Regions from separate parts of the Microbulbifer zhoushanensis genome, predicted to be linked through region 3. Evidence: predicted binding sites of a transcription regulator. Region 3 holds the regulator's gene; each other region holds the start of a gene.
What was found. Region 3 encodes FNR, which switches genes on or off when oxygen is low (the NO sensors DNR and NnrR bind a similar motif). Its sites were predicted from a motif close to TTGATNNNNATCAA; they were not measured.
Positions count from the first base shown of each region.

Region 1: LVD10_RS03465 (OmpW/AlkL family protein) is a predicted target of FNR. The motif match lies at 3,747-3,760, and genes of this name have one in related genera.
Region 2: LVD10_RS04715 (DUF3149 domain-containing protein) is a predicted target of FNR. The motif match lies at 4,109-4,122, and genes of this name have one in related genera.

Region 1 is NZ_JAJSAO010000001.1:784,880-792,685, reverse strand. It holds gene LVD10_RS03490 (xanthine dehydrogenase family protein molybdopterin-binding subunit) at 1-971, opposite strand, end outside; gene LVD10_RS03485 ((2Fe-2S)-binding protein) at 968-1,432, opposite strand; gene LVD10_RS03480 (hypothetical protein) at 1,429-2,076, opposite strand; gene djlA (co-chaperone DjlA) at 2,312-3,085, shown strand; gene LVD10_RS03470 (BolA family protein) at 3,109-3,414, shown strand; gene LVD10_RS03465 (OmpW/AlkL family protein) at 3,774-4,592, shown strand; gene LVD10_RS03460 (CoA-acylating methylmalonate-semialdehyde dehydrogenase) at 4,673-6,169, opposite strand; gene recQ (DNA helicase RecQ) at 6,396-7,806, opposite strand, start outside.
Region 2 is NZ_JAJSAO010000002.1:264,530-272,335, reverse strand. It holds gene ubiB (ubiquinone biosynthesis regulatory protein kinase UbiB) at 1-148, shown strand, start outside; gene hisI (phosphoribosyl-AMP cyclohydrolase) at 208-597, shown strand; gene LVD10_RS04745 (phosphoribosyl-ATP diphosphatase) at 604-942, shown strand; gene tatA (twin-arginine translocase TatA/TatE family subunit) at 1,068-1,337, shown strand; gene tatB (Sec-independent protein translocase protein TatB) at 1,353-1,913, shown strand; gene tatC (twin-arginine translocase subunit TatC) at 1,910-2,650, shown strand; gene LVD10_RS04725 (esterase/lipase family protein) at 2,643-3,443, shown strand; gene LVD10_RS04720 (MliC family protein) at 3,457-3,819, opposite strand; gene LVD10_RS04715 (DUF3149 domain-containing protein) at 3,918-4,046, opposite strand; gene LVD10_RS04710 (hypothetical protein) at 4,162-4,392, opposite strand; gene LVD10_RS04705 (aminopeptidase) at 4,448-5,656, shown strand; gene dtd (D-aminoacyl-tRNA deacylase) at 5,539-5,976, opposite strand; gene LVD10_RS04695 (SDR family oxidoreductase) at 6,155-7,186, shown strand; gene LVD10_RS04690 (DNA-3-methyladenine glycosylase I) at 7,373-7,806, shown strand, end outside.
Region 3 is NZ_JAJSAO010000003.1:224,238-232,043, forward strand. It holds gene glyA (serine hydroxymethyltransferase) at 1-406, opposite strand, end outside; gene LVD10_RS07245 (outer membrane beta-barrel protein) at 636-1,127, opposite strand; gene LVD10_RS07250 (hemerythrin domain-containing protein) at 1,532-2,098, shown strand; gene fnr (fumarate/nitrate reduction transcriptional regulator Fnr) at 2,138-2,893, opposite strand; gene hemN (oxygen-independent coproporphyrinogen III oxidase) at 2,992-4,377, opposite strand; gene LVD10_RS07265 (OmpW/AlkL family protein) at 4,451-5,134, opposite strand; gene LVD10_RS07270 (hemerythrin domain-containing protein) at 5,496-6,068, shown strand; gene LVD10_RS07275 (SpoIIAA family protein) at 6,111-6,530, shown strand; gene mmsB (3-hydroxyisobutyrate dehydrogenase) at 6,556-7,467, opposite strand; gene LVD10_RS07285 (enoyl-CoA hydratase/isomerase family protein) at 7,529-7,806, opposite strand, start outside.

The DNA of each region.
Region 1 (7,806 bases), on a different contig from region 3:
CGGTTGGCCGCCACCAGCCCCTTGCCATCGGCGAGCTTGCCGTATTCCGCCTGGATTTCGTCGGTGGAACGGGTCTCGGCATTTGCCGAGTCCCACTCGACCTTCAGGGCATCGCGACCACGCAAAGCGCTCCAGGTGTCCTCAGCCACCACTGCAACACCGCCCGGGACTTTTACCACCTCGCGGACGCCGGGGACTTTCTTGCTGGCACTGGCATCGAAGTTCTTCAGGGTGGCGCCGAATAGTGGCGGGCGCGTGATAACCGCCCGGCGCATACCCGGGCGGCGTACATCCAGTCCGAACTGGCCGCTGCCATCGGTCTTGCCGCGGGAGTCGATGCGTGGCAGTTGCTTGCCGATCAACTTCCAGTCCCCCGGCGCCTTGAGTGCCGGTTTTTCGGGGACCGGTTGTTGCATTGCCTCCTGGCCCAGCTCGGCAAAGGTGGCACTTTTGCCAGATTTGTGGGTGATGGTGCTGTTCTCGGCTTTAAGCTCCGCCTCCGGCACCCGCCACTTTTCAGCAGCGGCGGCCAATAGCATGGCCCGCGCTGCAGCGCCGGCCATGCGCATCTGCTCCCAGGAGTTGTGCATGGAGCTGGAACCGCCGGTGCCCATCATCGGGCCGAAATCCAGATTGTTGTAGACACTGGTGTCGTTTGGTGCGAAAGCAAAGCGCATTTTCGACCAGTCGGCTTCCATCTCTTCTGCCAGCAGCGTGGCCAGGCCGGTGGTGACGCCCTGGCCCATTTCCAGGTGCTTGCTGATCACGGTGACCCAGTTGTCACTATCGATTTTTACAAACAGGTTGGGCTTATGGATCGGGGGCGCATTGTTGGTGGGCTGCTGTGCCAGTGCGCGGCGTGAAAAGGGCACATGGCAGGCGAGCAGGAATACTGTGGCTGCAGCCGAACCCCGCAGGAAGCGGCGGCGCGACGGGGAACTGAGTCCGGCTTCTGCGTCGGTATCGTTCATGCCTCACCCCCGGCTTTTTTGGCTCCCTGGTGGATGGCTGCGCGGATGCGCTGATAGGTTCCGCAGCGGCAGATATTGCCGACCATACTGCTGTCGATATCCGCGTCCGTGGGTGAGGGGTTCTTGGTCAGCAGGGTTATGGCGGACATAATTTGCCCGGACTGGCAGTAGCCGCACTGGACCACGTCCAGGTCGCGCCAGGCACCCACCACGGCCTCGGCCACCGGACCGGACACGCCCTCGATGGTGGTGACTTTCTTGCCGTCGACATCACCCACCGTGATCGAGCAGGAACGCGCCGCCTCTCCGTCGATGTGCACAGTGCAGGCGCCGCACAGGGCCCGCCCGCAACCGAACTTGGTACCTGTCAGGTCGAGGTGATCCCGTAGCGCCCACAACAGCGGCATCTGCGGATCCACATCCAGTTCCCGCTGCTCTCCGTTGATCTCCACACTGATCATGCTGAGTCCTCACTTTGCTCTTGCTGTGGGCAGGGTGTGCCGGCCGCCACCCAGGCCCTGAACACCTCCATGAACTTGTCGTGCTGGATTGGAACCGGCTCGCGGTCGGCACCGGGCTGCCAGCCCCACAGCACCAGCGGGTCCTCTCCCATATGCTTGGCCAGGTCGTCCGGGGTCCGCCCACCATTGCGCTTGGGATCAAGCAGCTGCTGGCAGAGCTCGGCCGTCGAGAGGCCCGACCAGTTCATCGACTCCGGCGCCAGGGACCAGTGGGGGGCGCCGGGAACTCCCGAGGCCTGGTTGTTGCCAGACTTGTGACAGTTACTGCACCGCATGGCCGCAACGCCCATATTGTCCGGCCCGCGTTCTACCCGCGGGATATGCGGGCGACCGTCGCCCTGCAAAGGCATTTCGACCTGGTGGCAATTGAGGCAGCGTGGATGCGTCAGTACGCTGGCGATCTGTTGCCAGTGATCACCGTCCTGGCTTGCCCGGGCAGGGGGGGGGTTGTCCGGCCTTTCGGCCTTGCGCTCTCCACAGCCTGCAACGAGTAGCAGGGCTGCTAGGGCGAGGGTGGCAGCGGGGCCGACCCGTTGGGAGGGGGGCAGGGGCGAAGGCCACCCGTATTCATGTCGCAAGTCCATGTTGCGAATCCCGGTTGTTGTAGGGTTGGGAAACAGTAACCAAGCGGTGGCGACCGTGACAGGTTCGCGGGCGAACTCAGGTGGCAACTAACGCCGTTTGAGCCCGGGGGTGGATACCCGTGCCGAACGGGCAATGACCGGGGAGTCCGGCTGCAGCGGGATATGGGGGGCGCGTGATATGATGGGCGCCTGTTTTTACATGACTGGGTGCCAAGGGGCGCCGAGAGGAGCATATATGTCCTGGCTTGGGGCCGGCATCGGGGCCGGTATCGGGTTAATGTTTGGCGGTCCCATTGGCGCCGCACTGGGCGCCTGGGTCGGCAGTTCGTTCGGGTCCGGGCTCAAGCGGGTTGGCCACAATGCGGCACTCGGGCGCGACGGGGCCCAGGCGGTGTTTATCGTTACCGTATTCTCCATGCTGGCCAAGATGGCCAAGGCCGATGGGCAGGTGAGCCGGGCCGAGATCAACCTGATCGAGGAGTTCATTGCCAATAACCTGCGCCTGGGCGCCGAGGATCGCAAACAGGCGATCCAGATTTTCCAGAACGCCAAGTCCGATGGCTACAGCATTTACGACTATGCCGAGCAATACCAGCAACTGGTCCGCAACCAGGCCATGCGCGAAATGGTTTATCGCCTGCTCTTTGCCGTTGCCCATGCAGACGGGGAACTGCATGCAGCAGAGGAGGATATCCTGCGGCGCATACCGGAGTACCTGGGCCTGCACGCTTCCATCTTTGCCGCCATGCAGGGCGAGTTCGGTCGCCGCGGCCCCGCAGCCACCGGTACCCTGGAGCAGCACTATGCGGTGCTGGGCTGCTCGCCAGATACCAGTGACCGCGACCTTAAGCTGGCCTACCGGCGCAAGGCGGCGGAATTCCACCCGGACAAGATTGCCTCCAAGGGGCTGCCGGAGGAGTTCATGCGCTACGCCGAGGACCAGATGAAGAGCGTCACCGTGGCTTACGACACCATCATGGAGGCGCGCAAGAGCCGCGCGGTTTCCTGAGTACAGCATTGAGGAGGTAACGCATGAGCCTGGCCAGGCAAATTGAGACCAAATTGTTGTCCGCTTTTGATCCTGAGCATATAGAGGTGGAGTGTGAGAGCCACCTGCACAATGTGCCAGCAGGCTCCGAAATGCATTTTCGCGTGGTGCTGGTGAGCGAGGCTTTTGCGGGCCTGCGCAAGGTGCAGCGGCACCAGCGAGTATACGGTGTACTGGCCGACGAGATGGCGGGGCCGGTGCACGCCCTGGCCCTGCATATCTTCAGCCCCGAAGAATGGCAGGGACGGGCACCGGATAGCCCCCAGTGCCTGGGCGGCGGGAAGCACTGATCGATTGCCCGCAGCGGTTTGCCACCATTATTTACTGTCCCTCCTGGCGCGCCACCTCATGGCGCGCTTTTGTTTCCGGATGACGTTGATGCTGAAGTCATTCCGGGACTTGCCCCGCCAAATTTGACGCGAAACTCATTAAGTTGCCGCAATTTTATTTTTCTATTCTGGCGCACGAATTTTCTTAAAAGTATTTATCGCGCCAAAAGAAATATTCTGCTGACAGAATTACGCAAAAGTTCCACTTTTGCGGTGAGAAGTTGGATGTTTTTTCTACAGGGGTGTCTTTGCCTGTCTAGACTGAAAAGTGATTGGGTTAATTGCTGTTCAATTTGCCGAATATCAATGGAGTAAGACCTATGAAAATGACGCGCATTCTGACACCTCTGGCTATTGCTGTATCTGCCATCGTTGGAGCGCAGCAGGCCGTGGCCGGCCCGTCCGGCTATGCACCGCCCGCCGGACCGGTACCGATTTATCATGCCGGTACCGCAGTGGTTCGCCTGGGTGCCGGTTATGTCGATCCGGATTCCACTTCCAGCAACCTGAGGAACCCGGACATTTTCCCGGAGTATTCAGGCCTGAAATACGACCTGGATGACAACACCACCTGGCAGTGGAGTGCCATGTTCATGCCGATTGACCACTTCTCAGTGGAATACGGCTACGTCGGCGAGTCCGATCATGACCTGGAAATCCGCCGGCTGGGACTGCTGGAGCGTGAGGACCTGCAGGGCAACCGTCGTAACCTGGGCAGCCTGGAGCGGACTTCCAGCACCCTGATGGTTAACTGGTTCCCCGTATGCCAGGAGTCCTGGGTTCAGCCCTACATCGGCTTCGGTGCTGTCTACACGGATTTTGACAGTGTTACCGTACGCGAGCCGGTCAATGAACTGCTGGTGCAAGTCGGTGACGCAATCGGCCCGGGCCGGGTCAGCGTGGATGATACCTGGGGCTGGGCAGGCCAGATCGGCATCGACATCATGTTCGGTCGCGAGAGCAACTGGCTGGCCAATGCCGCAGTGCAGTACCACGATGTGGAAACCACTTCGAGCCTGCGTTACGCAGTCCGCGGCCTGGACAACTCTGGCGATGAGCGGACTTTCTATAACACCGTGAGAACGGACCTGGATGTGGATCCCTGGGTATTCAACCTGGGTATCGGCTACAAGTTCTGAGTAGCCTCCCAATCCGGAAAAAGGCGCTTCGGCGCCTTTTTTCGTTGTGCGGCCAAAAACCGCAGGTACAGCCTGGTGACTCACCCGTTACTGGGAAAACTGAATTGTGCGCCCTCACGCAGTCCCGAAGCGGGCCAGCGCTGGGTGACTGTCTTGCGCCGGGTGTAAAAGCGCACCGAGTCGGGACCGTAGGTACCCAGGTCCCCGAAAAGTGACCGCTTCCAGCCGCCGAAGCTGTGATAGGCTGCAGGGACAGGCAGCGGCACATTGATGCCCACCATGCCGATACGAATATGATCGGAGAAATACCTGGCCGCCTCGCCGTCCCGGGTGAACAGGCAGGTGCCATTGCCATATTCGTGTGCATCGATGATATCCATGGCCTCTTGTAGCGTTGCCACCCGCATCACGCAAAGTACCGGGCCAAAGATCTCCTCCCGGTGTATCACCATGTCCTCGCGTACCCGGTCGAACAGGCAGGCGCCCAGGTAGTTACCTCCCTCCAGACCGTTCACTTTGCGGTCGCGGCCATCCACTACCAGTTCCGCTCCCTCCCCGATGCCGCGATCGATATAGCCCAGTACCCGCTCCAGGTGGGCTCGGGTTACCAGTGGGCCCATATCATTGTCGTTATCCCTGCCATCGCCGAGCCGCAGGCCGGCAATCTGGTCGCGCAGCTTGCTTACCAGGGCATCGGCGGTGGCATCGCCCACCGCCACCACCACGGAAATCGCCATGCAGCGTTCGCCGCTGGAACCGTAAGCAGCCCCCATGAGCGCACTGGCGGCATTGTCGAGATCCGCGTCGGGCATGACGACGGCGTGGTTCTTGGCACCGCCGAGTGCCTGTACACGCTTGTGGTGGGCGGTGCCAGTGGTGTAGACATACTCGGCCACCGGCGTTGACCCGACAAAGCTTACCGCGTCCACTCGCGGGTCAGCCAGGAGTGTGTCCACGGCTTCACGGTCGCCGTTGACGACATTCAGGACACCGGCCGGGACGCCGGCCTGGTGGCCGAGTTCAGCGATCAGGAGTGCGGCGCTGGGATCGCGCTCCGAGGGTTTCAGTACAAAGGTATTGCCACAGGCAATTGCCATGGGCCACATCCACAGGGGCAGCATCGCGGGAAAGTTGAATGGTGTAATCCCCGCACACACACCCAGGGGCTGGAATTCACTCCATGAATCGATGGCCGGTCCGACATTCCTGCTGTGTTCGCCTTTCAGCAGCCCGGGGGCGCCGCACGCGTACTCCACAACTTCGATGCCGCGCTGCAGCTCGCCCATGGCATCGTTCAGTACCTTGCCGTGTTCACGGGTAATCAAGGCGCAGATCTCGTCGGCATTTTGCTCCAGCAGGTCCTTGAGGCGAAACAGGATCCGGGCCCGCTTGATCGGCGGGGTATCGCGCCACTGCGGAAATGCGGCCTGTGCTGCGCTGATGGCCTGTTCGACAGTTTGCCGGTCTGCCAGGGTGACGGTTGCCGTTATCTCGCCGGTGGATGGGTCGACAAGTTCCTGCTCTCGCCCGGTGCCGCGGGTGCGATTGCCATTGATCAGCTGGGTGATGTTATCCATGGTGCTGCTCCCTCCAAAATATCCGTGTTCGAATACTGCTTGCAGGGGCGGCCGGCTAGCGCGACTGGAGCCCGGGGTAATGCGGGCGATAAAGGGGGACCAGAGTCGTGTTATATCGGTCGCCGAAGCAATTTATGCTTGTGCTGCAGCGAGTTTAGGAGTGCCGCTGCGGATCGGCAACGGCACGGGTTTGCGGTGCCCATGGCCCGGTGGCGGGAACCTGTGGTTATTGCGCGGGCTGGGGGGCAAACCCCTGCAGCACCTCGAGGAAGTCGGCGCCAAAGCGGGCCAGCTTGCTGTCGCCGACGCCGGAGATTGCCAGCAACTCGACCTCGCTCTGAGGTTTCGCTGCGACCATTTCGCGCAGAGTGGCGTCGTGGAATACCACGTAAGGAGGAACGCCCCGCTCGTCGGCGAGGCGTTTGCGGCAGGCACGCAGGGCCTCCCAGAGCGGTTGGTCGGCGGTGTCGATTTCCGTTGCAGAAGTTGTACGGCGTTCGCCGGGCCCCTGGCGGGCGGCGGCTGGCAGTTTGCGTAGCTGGATTTCTTCCTCACCTCGCAGGAGCGGGCGACAGGCCTGGGTCAGCTTGAGGGCGCCAAAAGCCTCGCCGTCCACCTCCAGGTAGCCGCGTACAACCAACTGGCGGACAACACCGCGCCACTCGGCAGTGCTGAGTTCCGTGCCAATGCCCCAGGTGGAGAGCTGGTGGTGATCAAAGCGGTGAATTTTTTCGCTGTTGCTGCCGCGCAGCACATCAATCACATGGGCGGCACCGAAGCGCTGGCCGGTGCGGTATACACAGGAGAGCAGCTTGGCGGCAGCCTGTGTACCGTCCCAGGTCTCTGGCGGCTCGAGGCAGGTGTCGCAGTTGCCGCAGGGCCGGGGCAGCTCCTCGGCAAAATAGCGCAGCAGGGCCTGCCGGCGACAGCTGGTGATCTCACACAGCCCCAGCATGGCATTGAGGCGCCCCCGCTCGCCGCGCTTGTGCTCCTCGCTGCCCTCGGAGCCCGCCATCATCTGCCCGAGCTTTACCACATCCTCGAGCCCGTAGAGCAGCAGCGCTGTTGCCGGTTCACCGTCGCGTCCGGCGCGGCCGGTTTCCTGGTAGTAGGCCTCGACACTCTTGGGCAGGTCGAGGTGGGCGACGAAGCGCACGTCCGGTTTATCGATGCCCATGCCGAAAGCGATGGTGGCTACCACGATCACACCTTCCTCGCGCAGGAACTGCCGCTGGTGCGTGGCGCGGGTGTCCGCGGGCAGCCCGGCGTGGTAGGGCACGGCGGTGAAGCCCTGCTGGCACAGCCAGTCCGCGGTGTTTTCCACCTTGCTGCGCGACAGGCAATAGACGATACCGGCATTGCCCTGCTGCTCGTCGCGCAGGAACTGCAGCAGTTGCCGCCGCGGGTTGTTTTTCTGCGCAATCCGGTACTGGATATTGGGGCGGTCAAAGCTGCTGACGAAGTGCCGGGCGGACTCCAGGTCCAGGCGACGGGCAATTTCCCCGCGAGTGCGCTGGTCCGCTGTGGCGGTAAGCGCGATACGCGGCACGTTCGGGAACTGCCGGTGCAGGCAGTCGAGTTGCAGGTAGTCGGCACGGAAATCATGTCCCCACTGGGAGACGCAGTGGGCCTCGTCA
Region 2 (7,806 bases), on a different contig from region 3:
CGGGCGCCGCAGCTACCTGCGCCGGGTGGCCGGCGTGGTGCTGGCGGCCGGTGCCGCCGCCCTGGCGGCGCCGCAACTGGCGGCCCAGTTGCCGCCGGCGGGCTGGGCGCTGGCCCTGGGTGCCGCAGTGCTACTTTTGTGGCCCTGAGGGGACCAGTGCGCAGACCTACAATAGAACGGTAAAGACAGGAAGGTACCTTGAGCGAAATCGGCGACAGCGGGATACTCGACCAGGTCAGCTGGAACGGCGACGGCCTGGTGCCGGCCATTGCCCAGGATTTCAAGAGTGGCCGCGTACTGATGATGGCGTGGATGAATCGTGAATCCCTGCAGCTCACCATCGACGAGGGGCGTGCCGTCTACTGGTCACGCTCGCGCGGTAAACTGTGGCGCAAGGGCGAGTCCTCCGGCCATGTGCAGGCCGTGCGCGAAATCCGGCTCGACTGCGATGGCGACACGGTGTTGCTGGTGGTGGAGCAGCAGGGTGGCATCGCCTGTCACACCGGCCGCACCAGCTGTTTTTACCGCGTGCTCGATAATGGCGAGTGGCAAACGCGTGAACCGGTGATCAAGCAACCGGAAAGTATTTACAAGTGAGCGACCATGAGTGACCTGCTGCAAGAACTGGACGCCGTACTGGAAAGCCGCAAACAGGACGCCGATGCCGGCAGTTCCTACGTGGCCAGCCTGCACGCGAAGGGCCTGAACAAGATCCTGGAAAAGGTGGGTGAGGAAGCCACCGAGGTGATCCTGGCCGCCAAGGATGCGGAGCATGGCGGCGATCGTGAGGCAATGATCGCCGAGACTGCCGACCTGTGGTTCCATTCCCTGGTGATGCTGTCGCACCTGGGCGCGGATTCCCGGGATGTGCTGCGCGAGCTCGCGCGGCGGTTCGGCCTCTCGGGGCTGGAGGAGAAGGCCGCACGGGGCGCGCAGCCATAACCGGGACAACCCATCTGGATGCGCAGGGAATAGAATAAGCAAAGGGGCGGCGATGGCGCCGCCCACCACAAAAACCCGCACCGGAACACCTGGCCCGGTTGCAAAGTGATTATCAGGAGAAAGTTATGGGTTTTGGCGGTATTAGTATCTGGCAGTTGCTGATTGTTCTGGTAATCGTGTTGCTGCTGTTCGGCACCAAGCGCCTGAAAAACCTCGGCGGTGACCTGGGCGGGGCCATCAAGGGCTTCAAGAAGGCGATCAAGGACGAGGACAAGAAGGACGAGGAGTTCGAGGACGAGACCGGGGAGCCCGGTCGCCTGGGTGAGGACGAGAAGAAGTCCTCCACCACCGGTGAATCCGTCAAGGACAAAGACAACCAATCCCAGCACAAGTAACGGGAGCGCCGGCGCGTGTTTGATATCGGCTTCTTTGAACTCCTGCTGGTGGGCGTTGTGGGCTTGCTGGTAGTGGGACCCGAGCGCCTGCCGGATGCGGTGCGCACCACCGCGCGCTGGTGGTCGGGCTTCAAGCGCACGCTGCAGAGCGCCAAGGACGAGCTGGAGCGCGAGGTGGGCGCCGATGAAATCCGCCGCGAGCTGCACAACGAGCGCATCATGCGCGAGCTGGAGGAGAGCCGTCGCGAGGTAGAGCAGGCCATCGCCGAGCCGGCCGAATCCATTGCCGGCGATATTGCGGCAGAACCCGCGGCGGAAGGCACCCGGCACGGGGAGCCGGCAGCGCACGATCCGGCCCATCCCAGCGCGGACGCGGAAGACTACCTGCCCGAGCAGGACGAGGACGCCGAGGACCTGCAGGACCCGGAGTACCCCGAGCACTGGCACGATTATGGCGATCCGGACCTGGTCGAGGACCACCCGGACAACCTGGCCAGGCTGGAGCAGGAAGCGGCGGAGGAAGCCGCTGCAGAAGCGGAAGCCGCCAAGGGCAAGGGTAAAGATAACCATTCATGAGCGAGCAACAGAACCAGCCTTTTATCGACCACCTGATCGAGCTGCGCGACCGCCTGCTGAAAGTCTTCATGGTGGTGGTGGTGTTATTCGCCTGTATGGTGCCCTTCGCCGCGGAGATCTACGATTACGTGGCCGAGCCGCTGCAGGCGCGCCTTACCGAGGGCGGTGCTGGCATGATTGCCACCGAGGTCACGTCCACCTTCCTGACACCTTTCAAGACCACGTTTGTGCTGGCGTTTTTTATCTCGGTGCCGTTTGTGCTGTACCAGGCCTGGGCCTTCATCGCGCCGGGCCTGTACAAAAACGAGAAGCGCCTGGCCGTGCCGCTGCTGGTGAGCAGTATCGTGCTGTTCTACGCCGGCATGGCTTTCGCCTATTACGTGGTGTTCCCGATCCTGTTCGATTTCTTTGTCAGCTCCGCGCACGCCGACATCAAGGTAATGCCGGATATACGCGCATACCTGGACCTGGTGCTGAAACTGTTTTTCGCTTTCGGCTTCGCATTCGAGATTCCCATCGCCACCCTGCTGCTGATCTGGAGCGGCGCGGTGGACGCCAAAACCCTGGCCAGTAAGCGGCCCTATGTGATTGTCGGCTGCTTCCTGGTCGGGATGCTGTTGACCCCGCCGGATGTCATCTCCCAGTCACTGCTGGCGGTGCCCATGTGGCTGCTGTTCGAGGTAGGCATCTTCTTCGGCCGCTGGATCAAGGCCCGTGACCGGGAAGAGCATGCCTGAGGCGGGCCACGCCAACACCCGTGTTCCCGCCGGGGCAGCCCGCGCTGCCCCCCGCTCCCCACTTATTGTTCTCCTGCTTGCGCTGGCCCTCGTGCTGTCCTGGCGCCCGGCACTGGCGGGGCAGGAATGCGTGATCCTGCTGCACGGCCTGACCAAGGACGCCAGCAGTATGGTGCCGCTGGCGCAGCGCCTCGGCGAGGCCGGTTTTCACGTGGTCAATATCGGCTACCCGTCGCGACAGAAGCCGATCCAGGAACTGGCCGCCACCGCCGTGGATGAGGGGCTGGCGCAGTGCCGGCAGGCGGGGGCGGCGCCGGTGAACTTCGTCACCCACTCCATGGGCGGACTGCTGGTCCGCTATTACTTCCAGGACCGGCCCGTCTCCGGTATCGACCGTGTGGTGATGCTGGCGCCACCCAACCAGGGCAGCCGCGTGGGTGACTGGCTGGACCATATTCCCTGGATCAAGGATGTGAACGGTCCCGCGGGCCGGCAGATGGGCACCGGCGACAACAGCCTGCCGCTGCAGATGGGCCCGGTACGCTTCGAGTTGGGGGTGATCACCGGCGATCGCAGCCTCAACCCGTTCGCCTCGGCGATCCTCGAGGGCCCGGATGATGGCCGTATCCGTGTGGAGAGTGCGAAGGTGGAGGGGATGTGCGCGTTTTACGTGGTGCCGCTGACCCACGGCGCGATCATGCGTGATGCCGAGGTGATAGAACAGTCACTGAGATTCCTGTGGCGGGGTTATTTTGTCGGTGAGTCGGCGCGTGACTACGCCTGTGGCCACTGACGGTGCGCGGCGTTCAGTCGGGGGTGGTGCAGCCACCCAGCAGGACATTGCCGTCCTTGTCGTTGGAGGAGTAGAGCACCAGCATGCCCTCCTGTCCCCTGGTGTGCCAGCGGTAGTCCGGATAGCCCTTGTCGGCCACGAACAGCACTCCGGAGGCCGCGGGCTCCTGGTGCATGGTAATCAGCTTGTTGTCGTAAGTGAGGGTTGCTGTGGCCGGGCCCTGTGACGGGGTCAGGTAGCGCACCGCGAGCTCCGCGCCCTGGTCACAGAGGTACATGAGCGAGTCGACCTCGCCCCTCATGATATGGGATCCGCGGTCACAGGCGCCCACAAGCAGGGTGAGACAGGCTGACATGGCGGCGATTGCGCGGTTCATAAGAGACACTTCCGAATTCAACAACGCTGACTTTGAGCCTGTGAATCCGGAAAAATTCCACCGGCGACGCAATTACCGCCCCCGCGGTGTCTCCCGGCTCACTTGCCCTCGTTCATATTGCGCAGTGCCATGCGGGTGATAAAGGCGCCCATAAGCAGGATAAAGCCGATAATGCCCAGGCTCAGCAGGCCGGAAAAGCTGGTGAACAGGTCGATCAGTGCGTCCATTTCTGGTTCCTCGCTATCACATCTGACTGGTGGCCAGTTTATGCGGCGGCGGAGGGGTTCTATTGACCTGGATCAAGGGCGGGGCCGGTTTGCCGGGGCCTGCAGCCGGAAGTGATCAGAAAACAGTGGCTATGCTGGAGAAGACCAGCGCCGCCAGTGCCAGCAGGAACAGCTCGCGCTCCTGGCGCCAGCGGGGGACCAGGCACAGCAACGCCAGCGGCGGCAGTAATACCGCGATAAAGCCCATTGCCGGGTGCGCGCGGAAGCTCACTGCCAGCAGGCGCAGCCAGGCCAGGGCGGCGAATACGATGCCGAAAACTGTCAGTACCGCGGCGACGGGCTCCATGCCTCTGTCCTCGGTCAGGAACGACGGAAACCAGAACTAAATCGGGTATTAGTGAGTGTACATCAGGCTGCCGCGCCAACGGCCCCGTATTCCGGGGCTACCGTTTCGCCGCCGGGTTGTGCCGGCGTTGCTGGCGTTGTTTGTGTTTTCCCTGCCGCTGGCCGGTTGCGAGACCGCGTCCTATTACACCCAGGCGGCCGTGGGGCAGCTGGGCATCCTCGCCGCACGCGAGCCCCTCGAGCGGGTGATCGACGCCGGTGATACCGATGCCACACTGCAGCAGCGGCTGCGGCTGGTGCAGTCGATCCGCTGGTACGCCAGCGGCGAGCTGGGGCTGCCGGTGGGGGGCGCCTACGGGGACTACGTCAAGCTCGACAGTGACTACCCGCTGTGGAACGTACTGGCGGCGCCGGAGTTCTCCCTGGATCCCAAGCGCTGGTGTTACCCCATTGCCGGCTGCGCCAGCTACCGCGGTTATTTCGACAAGGAAGATGCCGTCGCCAAGGGGAAGCAGCTGAGCAATGAGGGGTATGACGTATACCTGGGCCCGGTGCCCGCCTACAGCACGCTGGGCTGGTTCGACGACCCGGTGCTGTCGAGCTTCGTCAAATGGCCCGAGGATCGCCTGGCGGGGCTGCTGTTCCACGAGCTGGCTCACCGGCGGGTCTATATCGCCAACGATACGAAGTTCAACGAGAGCTTTGCCACTGCCGTCTCCCGCCTGGCACTGCCGGACTGGCGCCGGCGCCAGGGCCTGACCGGCCCGGCCCCGGACCGCACCGCCCAGGCGCAGGCAGTACGCCAGCTGATGACCACCGCCCGCAAACAGCTGGAAGATCTGTACGAGTCGGGCCTGGCCAAGGGCACCATGCGCACCCGCAAGGAGGCCGTGCTGGCGCAGCTGCGTGCCTGCTACCGGGAAATGTCAGCGGACTGGCCCAATCCCGCGCTTTACCAGGCCTATATCGACAAGACCAACAACGCCACCCTGGCGCTGGCGGCGGAATACCAGTCGCGGGTGCCGGCGTTCGAGGAGCTGTACCGGCGCTCCGGCAGCTGGGAGGCGTTCTACGAGGCCACCGAGCGACTGGGCGAGCGGGACAAGGAGGAGCGGGAGCGGGAGCTGGATGCGCTGGACGCCGCCGCTCAGGTCTCCAGCAGGAACGTCACCGGGCCATCGTTCAACAGCGAGACCTGCATGTCGGCGGCGAACACACCGCTGGACACCGGCGCCAACTGGTCGCGGGCCCGCCCGACGAAGTAGTCGTACAGCTCCTCTGCCTGCTGTGGACTGGCACCGCGGCTGAAGCTGGGCCGCAGCCCCTTTGCCGTCTCGGCCACCAGGGTGAACTGGCTTACCACCAGCAGCCCTCCGCCGGCCTGCTGTACGTTCAGGTTCATGCGGCCCTCGTCATCGCCGAATACGCGGTAATGCAACACCTTGTGCAACAGCTTGTCGGCACTGGCCCGGTCATCCCGTCCCTCCACGCCCAGCAACAGCAGCAGGCCGCGATCGATAGCCCCCACCACCTCGCCGCCGACTTCGACTCTCGCATGGCTTACCCGTTGGATCAGGCCCTTCATTGCTCGCTTCTCCTGGTGCTGTGGATCGGGTTGGGGAAATACCATAGATTAAACGACTGCCTGCGCGGGCAAAACCGCAAGCAGGGTATGTGCAAACTTGAAATAGGAGTGTGGTGGCACTGGCCACCCGAATGCTACTGAACGGCAGCGGCGAGTTGCCGGCAATCCTGGAGTGCAAGTGAATAATAAAGAGCAAGGCCTGCATGCCTTTGTCACCGGCGGTACCGGCTTCCTCGGTGCCAACCTGGTCGAACAGTTACTGGCCGATGGCTGGCAGGTGACGGCGATGCATCGGGAAGGCTCTGACACCCGGTTGGTCGAGCGGGCCGGGGTCACACTGGTGCCGGCCGCCCTGGGGGACATCGACTCCCTGCGCGCGGCGGTACCGGCGGGGATCGACGCGCTATTCCATGTGGCCGCCAATACCAATATGTGGCGGGGTGGCAACGCACAGCAATGGCGGGACAATGTGGTGGGGTCGGCCAACATCGCCCGGGTGGCGCGGGAGAAGGGAGTGGGCCGTATGGTGGTGACCAGCTCCATTTCCGCCTATGGCTACCACCGCGAGAAAATCACCGAGGCGAGCCCGCAGCTGGCGGATGACCCGCGCCATCACTACCTGTATACCAAGAAGCGGGCCGAGCAGGTGGTGCGTGAGGAAATCGACCGTGGACTGGATGCGCTCTTCCTGAACCCCTGCGGTATCGTCGGTAAGTACGACACCAGCAGCTGGGCACAGACTTTCTTCATGATCGCGCAGGACCGGTTGCCGGGGGTGCCGCCGGGTGCGGGTTCCTTCTGCTACGCGGGCGAGGTGGCGCGAGCGCATATCAGCGCCTGGCACCGCGGCCGCTGTGGTGAGAACTATATCCTCGCCGGCACCGATGCGACCTTCCTGGAATTCTTTGGCCAGATTGCGCGGCTGGTGGGCAAGCCGGAACCGCGGCGCACCACACCGGCCCTGGCAATCCGCGCGCTGGCCCGCTGCAACGACTGGGTTTCGCGCATCACCAGGCGCGAGCCGGCGGTGACACCGGAAAAGGCGGCAATGCTGACCCGTCGTGTGGTCGCCAGCAGTGACAGGGCGCGGCGCGAACTGGGCTACACCACTGATGTCGAACTGGGGCAGATGCTGGCCGAGAGTCGCGACTGGCTCGTTGAGCAGGGGCTGCTGCAACTCCAACAAGGGGTGATTTATGAATCGCAATAATATTGTCTTTATCCTGGTGATGACGCTGTTGGTATTGCAGCTGATCCAGCACTACTTCTTCACCGGTGCGCAGTAAATCCATAGATCACGCGTAATTGCAGCGGCGGGCCATGGCCGCGAACCCGCGTTGGCCTGGATTCACAAAACCCGGTCCCGGCAAACGCGCTTTTTTGAGACAGTAGAACCATGCAAGACCAACGCTGTGACTGGTGCCTTTCCACACCCCTGTACCAGAGGTACCACGATGAGGAATGGGGGCGCCCGGTCGTCGATGACCAGCTGCTGTTCGAGTTCCTGATCCTCGAGGGCGCGCAGGCGGGGTTATCCTGGATCACCGTGCTGAACAAGCGGGAGAATTACCGTGCGGCGTTTGACGGTTTCGATGCGGGGAAGATTGCCCGCTATTCCGACAGGAAAATCGAGCAACTGCTGCAGGACCCGGGCATTATCCGCAACCGGCGCAAGGTGGAGGCAGCGGTGAAGAATGCCCGGGCTTACCTGGAGCTGCACGAGTGTGGTACCACCCTGTCGGAATTCCTCTGGCAGTTCACCGATGGGCGTGTGATCGTCAATGATTTTCGCACCCTGGCCGAGGTGCCAGCCACCACGCCGGAGTCCGA
Region 3 (7,806 bases):
AGAAGTTCACCCGCGCGCCATGGGTCAGGTGACCGCCGTGGGCCAGGCTCATGCCCAGCACGGTGTCGCCCGGCGCACACAGCGCCTGGTAAACCGCGGCGTTGGCCTGGGAACCGGAGTGCGGCTGCACGTTGGCGTAATCGGCACCAAACAGCTTCTTGGCGCGCTCGATCGCCAGCACTTCCACCTTGTCCACATACTCACAGCCGCCGTAGTAACGCTTGCCCGGGTAACCCTCGGCGTACTTGTTGGTCATGGTGCTGCCCTGCGCCTCCATCACCATCGGGCTGGTGTAGTTCTCGGAGGCGATCAGCTCGATATGCTCTTCCTGGCGGCGGTCCTCTTCCTGGATGGCTTCCCAGACTTCCGGGTCGTAAGAGGAGAGTGTGACTGATGGATCAAACATGGTTTTCCCTCAATAAATCGGGCTGTGGACGCTGCACCGATGGGCACAGGAGCCATTAGCACAACTGTAGAAAGGCGCGCATTGTACACCAAGGAAAACTGCTCTGCGCCCCAATTTATGCGGCTTCGGGGAGGATAAACGTGTTTTTGACCGGGGGGTCCGGCAGCTGGCATGCAGCGAGGGCTGGCAGGGATGGGCGCGGCCGTGGCCGGCCGCGCCGCGAAGGGGATCAGAAGGTCAGGATCATGGTGCCGGACCAGAAGTTCACGTCCTCTTCGATCATGGTGTACTCGAACTCGACATTGGTGTTCGGGCTCAGGTTCAGGCCGATACCACCACCGACGGAGATACCGGTGTCATCGCTGCTGTAGCCACCAACGCTCACGTCTTCGTAGATCAGGCCCAGGCGGCCCTTGAAGTAGACGTCGCCGAAGGAGCGGTAAGTGGCGTAACCACCCAGGGTCTGGATATCCACATCGATGTCGCGACCATCAAAGGCATCCGCCTCGCCGCTGACCAGGGAATCGGTGAACTCACCCTCGAAGCCCCAGCCGGAGGAGAAGGTGTAACCGCCGCGCAGGCCGAAGTTGATCGGGTCGTCAACGGTGTTCGCGTCAACGGTCATCAGGCCGGCAGTAGCGCCCCAGTAGCCGCCCTCGGCGTTCGCTGCAGAAGAACAAACCAGTGCCAGGGCCGCCAGGCCCGTCGCCAATTTACGCATAGGAAAAATCCCCAAATTGTTGTCTTGGTTAAATTTGCGCGGATTCTATCCGCCTTTCTCCGTTCCGGCCAGCTCCCTGTTCACAGTAAAAAAATGAACAGGTCTCAGGACGGCAATAGACCCGGCTGTCGCAGTAATCGTTCCGCAGCTGCGGGAAAAAGTCACAATTCGCCTGATACCGACTCTGTCGGCACCATAAGCCACATACAGCGACATACTCACTGCTACATTAACTTGGCTCTGCGACTGTACCCGCCCCACGGGCGCAATCGCTGGACATGGCGCCGAAGCCTTCCACCACAGCATTATGAATAACGGTAATTAACAGAACCTGAACAGATCCTGACAATGACAATGCGCGACCCAATGCGTTAACGCCCCACTATCAAGCGACGGAGATAGCGATGGACAGCATCTTTGCACAACTGTGCCAGGACCACCGGAATATCCAGCAGGTGCTCGATGCCCTCGAACAGCTGCTGGCGGAAATGACGCGGGAGGACCGCGATCCGTCAACCCTCGACCTGATTATCGACGCACTGGATTACATCGCCATTTACCCGGAAAAGTGGCATCACCCGGTGGAGGATGTCACCTGCGAGATCCTGCTCGCCAAGCCGGGAGTGGAGCCGGAACCGATACTGCGCGCCCGTGAGGAGCATCGCCGCCTGGCGCAGGAAACCCGCAAGATGAAAGAGTTGTTTTATGCCGTCGCCAACGATTGCGCGGTGGAACGGGACCACCTCTACGGCGCGGCGCGCCAGTACCTGGCCGCCCAGCGCTCCCATATCCTGATGGAAAACCATTGTGTATTCCCGCTGATGGAGCGTTACCTGGAACCGGAAGACTGGGAGCTGGTCCGCGCGCAACTCGGCGACCGCGAGGACCCGGTATTCGGGCCGGCAATGCGCGACCAGTACGATGCGGTACAGCGGTACGTCAGTAACAGCCAGTCGGCAACAGTGGCCTGAGCGGGCAGGAGTCCCCGGCGATATGCGGGGCAGGATTATTCAGGTGATCGCCGACCGGCGACCGATTTCACTTTCATCGTAGCCGCAGTGAGTGCCGGCCAGTTCGCTGAGCGCGATCAGGTCGAGCACTTCCACTTCGCGCCCGCTCACCCGGATCAGCCCGTCTTTCTGCAGGGCCCTGAACAGGCGGCTGACGGTTTCCGGTGTCAGCCCCAGGTAATTGGCGATATCCATACGGGGCATCGACAGCACAAAGCGGCTGGCGGAATAACCCCGGCGCGCATAGCGGCTGGAAATATTGACCAGCAGTGCCGCCAGGCGGGCATTGGCGGAACGCTTACCCAGTAACAGCAGGATCTCGTTTTCCTGCCGCAGCTCCTCGGAAAAAATACTGTAAATCTGCTGCTGCAATGCCGGCACCTGCTGCGCGAGGGACTCCAGCTGGCCAAACGGCAGCACACAGACACTGCTGTCTTCCAGCGCCTCGGCGTAACTGGGATGGGCACGGCTGCTGTAGGCATCCAGCCCCAGCAATTCACCCGGCAGGGCAAAGTGGGTCACCTGGGTGTCACCATCAGAGGCGATTACCGCGGTCTTGAAACTGCCGGAGCGGATTGCATAGAGGTTGTGGAACGGATCGCCGCTGCGGTAGAGGTTCTCCCCTGCCTTGACCAGCCGCTTGTTGCGTGTCACCTGCTCGAGGCGGTCGATATCCGCCTCCGGCAGGCCGGCGGGCAGGCACAGGCGACGAACCGAGCAATCGCTGCATTGCACTGCGTGGCGGCTGTCTGTCATGGGATGCTCCGGGCTGGTTGCGATAGCGGCATTGTACTCCCTCGGAAACCTGTCGTCGCGGTCACTGGCCAGCTAGCCAGCTGGTCGCAAACACTTTTTCAGAGCACACGCGAGTAGCGCGACTCGCCAGCCGTCGCATGCAGGTAAGCATCGAAAGCCGCGGCAATATTGCGGGTGAACCAGCGGCCGCGCCCGGTGATTTCCAGCGACCGGTCATCCTCGCGCAGCAGGCCATCGGCAATCAATGGCTGCAACCGCTCCAGTTCCGCGGCAAAGGCCTCCCCGAACGGCGCGCCGGCGCGCCGGGCAACATCCTCCTTGTCCACGCGCATACGGCACATCAGCTCCATGATCACATACTGGCGCAACCGGTCATCTGTCGACATGGCCCAGCCGCGGAAGCCGGCAAAGCCACGCTCGCGGATCGACTCGACATATTCCTTCAGCCGATGCTGGTTCTGCCAGTAGCCGCCGGCGCTGTAACTGATCGCCGAGGCCCCCAGACCGATCAGGGCATCTGCCGGCATTAACGTATAGCCCTGGAAGTTACGCTGCAGCGTGCCCTCTCTGGCCGCGCGGGCCAGCTCATCGCCGGGCAGGGCAAAGTGGTCCATGCCCAGGAATTCGTAACCCGCCGCGCCCAGCTGTTCCACCGCGGCCAGTTGCATGGCGATCTTCTCCGCCGGCGCCGGCATGGCATCGCTGTCGATCAGGCGCTGGGCCTTGAACCGCTGCGGCAGGTGGGCGTAGTGATAGAGCGCGATCCGGTCCGGCGCCAGCTGTGCCACGCGGCCGATGGTCTGCTCCAGGGTGGCCACCGTCTGGTGCGGTAACCCATAGACCAGGTCATAGGAGATCGAGCGGAAGCCCCGCTCCCGTGCTGCACGGGTAATCTGCTCCACTGCCTCCGCATCACAGATACGGTTAATGGCCCGCTGAACAACCGGGTTGAAGTCCTGGATACCCAGGCTCAGGCGGTTGAAGCCCAGCTCCCGCAGGGTATCCAGGGTCTCCAGCCGGAAGGTACGGGGATCCGCCTCCACACTGTACTCGCTGGCGTCGTCGCGGCGGAGGTCAAAGATCTCCCCCAGGCCCTCCACCAGCCGACACAGGTCCGAGTCGGTCAGGAATGTGGGCGTGCCACCGCCCAGGTGCAACTGCACCACCGGCACCCGCGCCACCCGCTCCCGGTACCAGCGCGCTTCCTCCAGCACCCGGTCCAGGTAACTGGAGGCCAGGCCGTACTGGTTGGTAATCACCTTGTTGCAGGCACAGAAGTAACATAGTGAGTGACAGAACGGGATATGCACATAGAGCGACAGGCTGTCGATATCCCGCAGTGACGCCCACGGCTCCATGCCCTCCCCCAGCGGCACGAAGCGGTCGGCCGAGGGATAGGAAGTGTAGCGCGGGCAGGGGCCGCTATAGCGGGACAGTAGTTCCGCCGAAAGGGCCGAATCGGGTTGTTGGTACGACGCGATCATAATGCTTCACCCAGTAAAGGCGCCGGCCGCAGCCGGCTCACGTTCAGTCCGAGTAGCCAGGGGCCTGCAGGCCTCAGAATCGGTAACCCAGCCCGGCGACGGTGACCAGTGGGTCCAGCTCCACATCTGCCTCGATGTTGCCGAGGCCGGGCACCCGGACGCTGGCCTCGGTATCGATATCCATCCACCAGACACTCAGGTTCAACAGCCAGCGGCGATCCTGGCCGAAGGCAAAATCCACGCCGGCTTCCGCGGCGACACCCACGGAATTCTTCAGCGACAAGTCGGCACTGCCGGTTGCGCCCAGGTCTGCGAACAGGCGATCGGCCGCCCCGTCCACCTGCTCGTCGAAGAACGCCGTGTAGTTCACCCCGAGCCCCAGGTAGGGCTGCACCACCTCTCCCGCCACCCGGGGATACCACTGCAGCAGCAGTGTGGGCGGCAGGTGGCGGGTCTCGCCGAGGGCGAAGGTCTCTCCCAGCCCCTCGACAGCAAGGTCGTGACTGAACGGTGAGGACGCCACCAGTTCCAGGCCCCATGTATCGGTGAGCATATAAGTGGCAGTCAGGCCCAGTGCCGTGCCGTCCTCGACGTCTGCAGCAGTGCCGGCGAGCTCCGTGCCGGACAGGGACAGCGCACTCGAGCTGACATCCGGGCTGACCGTGGCCGCACCACTGCGGACGATGACCTCACCGGGCTGGTAGGCCACGGCTTGCAGGGAAACGAGAAGGCCGGCAACAGCGGCAAATACTTTCATTCGGGTTCTCCATACCTTTGTCTTAAAGCCCACCCGCACGAGAACATCCTGTTATTGGTTTTGTTACTGCCAGCATGCGAGCGGGACGAGCGCAGGTTAACCAAATGGAAAGAGGGGCAATTGATGTAAATCAATCGGGCGGGTTTATGACTGGCGGGCAATCGACGGGGAGAGTCTTCTGGTGGCCACTAGCGCTTTCCGGGCCGCGTCCCCTGCCGCCGGGGCTCTCTTCCAGTTTCCCCGGTGCCCGTCGGCGCAGATCTACACCGCAAAGCGCCGGCCACTTGATTCAGGTCAAGGCCGCATTGCCGTGGGGCTTCAATACTGGGAACCAGAAACTGACCCGGGGATGGAGACCACCATGCACAATCTCTACCGCCAGCTTTGCCGCGATCACCGCAACATGCAGCAGCTGCTGGATGCCTTCGACCAGCTGCTGGCCGACTTTGCCCGGCAGGAGCGCGACCCGGGAACCCTGGGGCTGATCCTCGACGCACTGGACTACATCAGTGTGTACCCCGACCGCTGGCATCACCCGGTGGAGGACCTGGCCATGGAGCGCCTGCGCGCGAAACCCGGTGCCAGCCTGGCCCCGGTTGAAACAACCCTGTCGGAGCACCGGGCCATTACCGCCGCCACCCGCCACATGAGCACCCTCTTCTACGCCATTGCCAACGATGCAGCCGTGGAACGCAACCAGCTGTTCCGGTCCGTGCGGGAATACCTGCAACTGCAGCGACAGCATATGGAAAGGGAAAACCGGGAGATCTTCCCGCAGTTCGAGCAACTGCTGACCCGGGAAGACTGGCAGGCCATAGAGCAACAACTGCAGTGCCAGCGGGATCCCCTGTTCAATGCGGAAATCCGCAACCTGTATGAGTCCCTGCAGCACTACCTTGCCAGCCTGCAGTTCGATGCCTGCGTCGGCGCCTGAATCACAAAATCACTGTACCGGGGAAAGTTTGGGGAGAGTTTAATGAAAGATTTCCAGCGCCATGGCCTGTCCGTGGGGATAGAACGGGTAGACTCGGAGTTTTTCCTGCATATCCGGGTTTCGGGCGAACTGACCCACTGGGACTACGAGATCATCACGCCGCTGCTGGAGCAGGCCCTGGACTCGGTGGCACACCCGAATGTAAAGGCACTGGTGGATATCCGGGAGCTGAGCGGGTGGGAATGGCGCGCGGCCTGGGATGACCTGAGACTGGGACTGCGCCACGGCAATGAATTCTCGCAGGTGGCCCTGCTCGGTAACGGCAACTGGCAGGAGCTGGCCACACGGGTCGCCAACTGGTTTACCGGCGCGGAACTGCGCTACTTCCGCAGCGAGGGCGCTGCCCTGGCGTGGCTGACAGGCACCCGGGGAGAGGCAACCGGGCACCGCGCCCTCGCCTGAGCGCCGGCCCGCGCAATAGCCGCCTTCAGTCGCCAGCCGGCCGGCGGAACATATTCTGGATGCTGGAGAAATCCAGCATCCGGTTCGACGGGTCACCACCGTGCAGCTGGTACAGGTTTTTCGCCAGCGCTCCCAGGGGCGTCGAGGAAGCGCTGCCGGCGGCTGTGTCCATCGCCAGCCCCAGGTCCTTCAGCATCAGCTGCACAGAGAACCCTCCCTCATAATCCCGCGATGCCGGGACTCCCTCCATCACGCCCGGATACGGGTTGTATTTTTCCAGTGACCAGTTGCCGCCGGAACTGGCACGCATGATGTCGGACAGCACCTTCGGGTCCAGGCCATTATCCACCCCCATCTGCAGGGCCTCGGCGGTGCCAATCATATGGATCGCCAGCAACATGTTATTGCAGATTTTCGCCACCTGGCCGGACCCCGCCGGCCCGGCGTGGAAGACATTTGCCCCCATGGCTTCCAGCAGGGGCCGCGCCGCGTCCACCGCAGAGGCATCGCCACCGCACATAAATGACAGGGTCCCCGCCTCCGCCGCGGCGGTGCCACCGGATACCGGCGCCTCGATGGCCGGCAGGCCGCGCTCGTGGGCGGCGGAGAGCAGCTGGCGTGCATCACTGGCGGCAATGGTGGAACAGTCGACCACCAGGGTGCCGTCATCCATTGCCTGCAGCAGGCCTCGGGCCCCCAGGTAGACGCCCTTGACCACGTCGCCGGTGGTGAGCATCGAGATCACCGCGTCGGCGCCGGCCACCGCCTCCTGCGCACTGCCCGCACGCTTGCAGCCCTCTGCCTCGGCCTGCTTCAGCGCCGCTTCTGACAGGTCAAAGGCAGTTACCGCAAAACCTGCCTTCACCAGGTTGGCCGCCATCGGGCCACCCATATGGCCCAGGCCGATAAAGGCCACTTTCTCGATTGCTTTGTGCATCTCTTACCATCCTTTTATTGTGTTTTTATCCATTGGTCGAGGGGCTGTCCGGTGCGGGGCCTCAAAGATCCCGCAGCGGGTGTACCGGCCAGGGATCGCGGAAGCAGCCCAGGACCTCGCCCAGCGGCACCTCCTCCAGGCCGGCCGGCTGCCACTGCGGGTTGCGGTCCTTGTCTACCAGCAGCGCACGCACGCCCTCGCGCAGGTGACCGCTGTTGCAGAGGTTGACCGCCAGCGCCAGCTCCATGCGGAACACATCCGCCAGCGACAGGTGCCGGGCACGCTGCAGCTGCTCCCAGACCACCCAGGGCGTCATCGGTGAGCCGGCGGCGAGTGTCT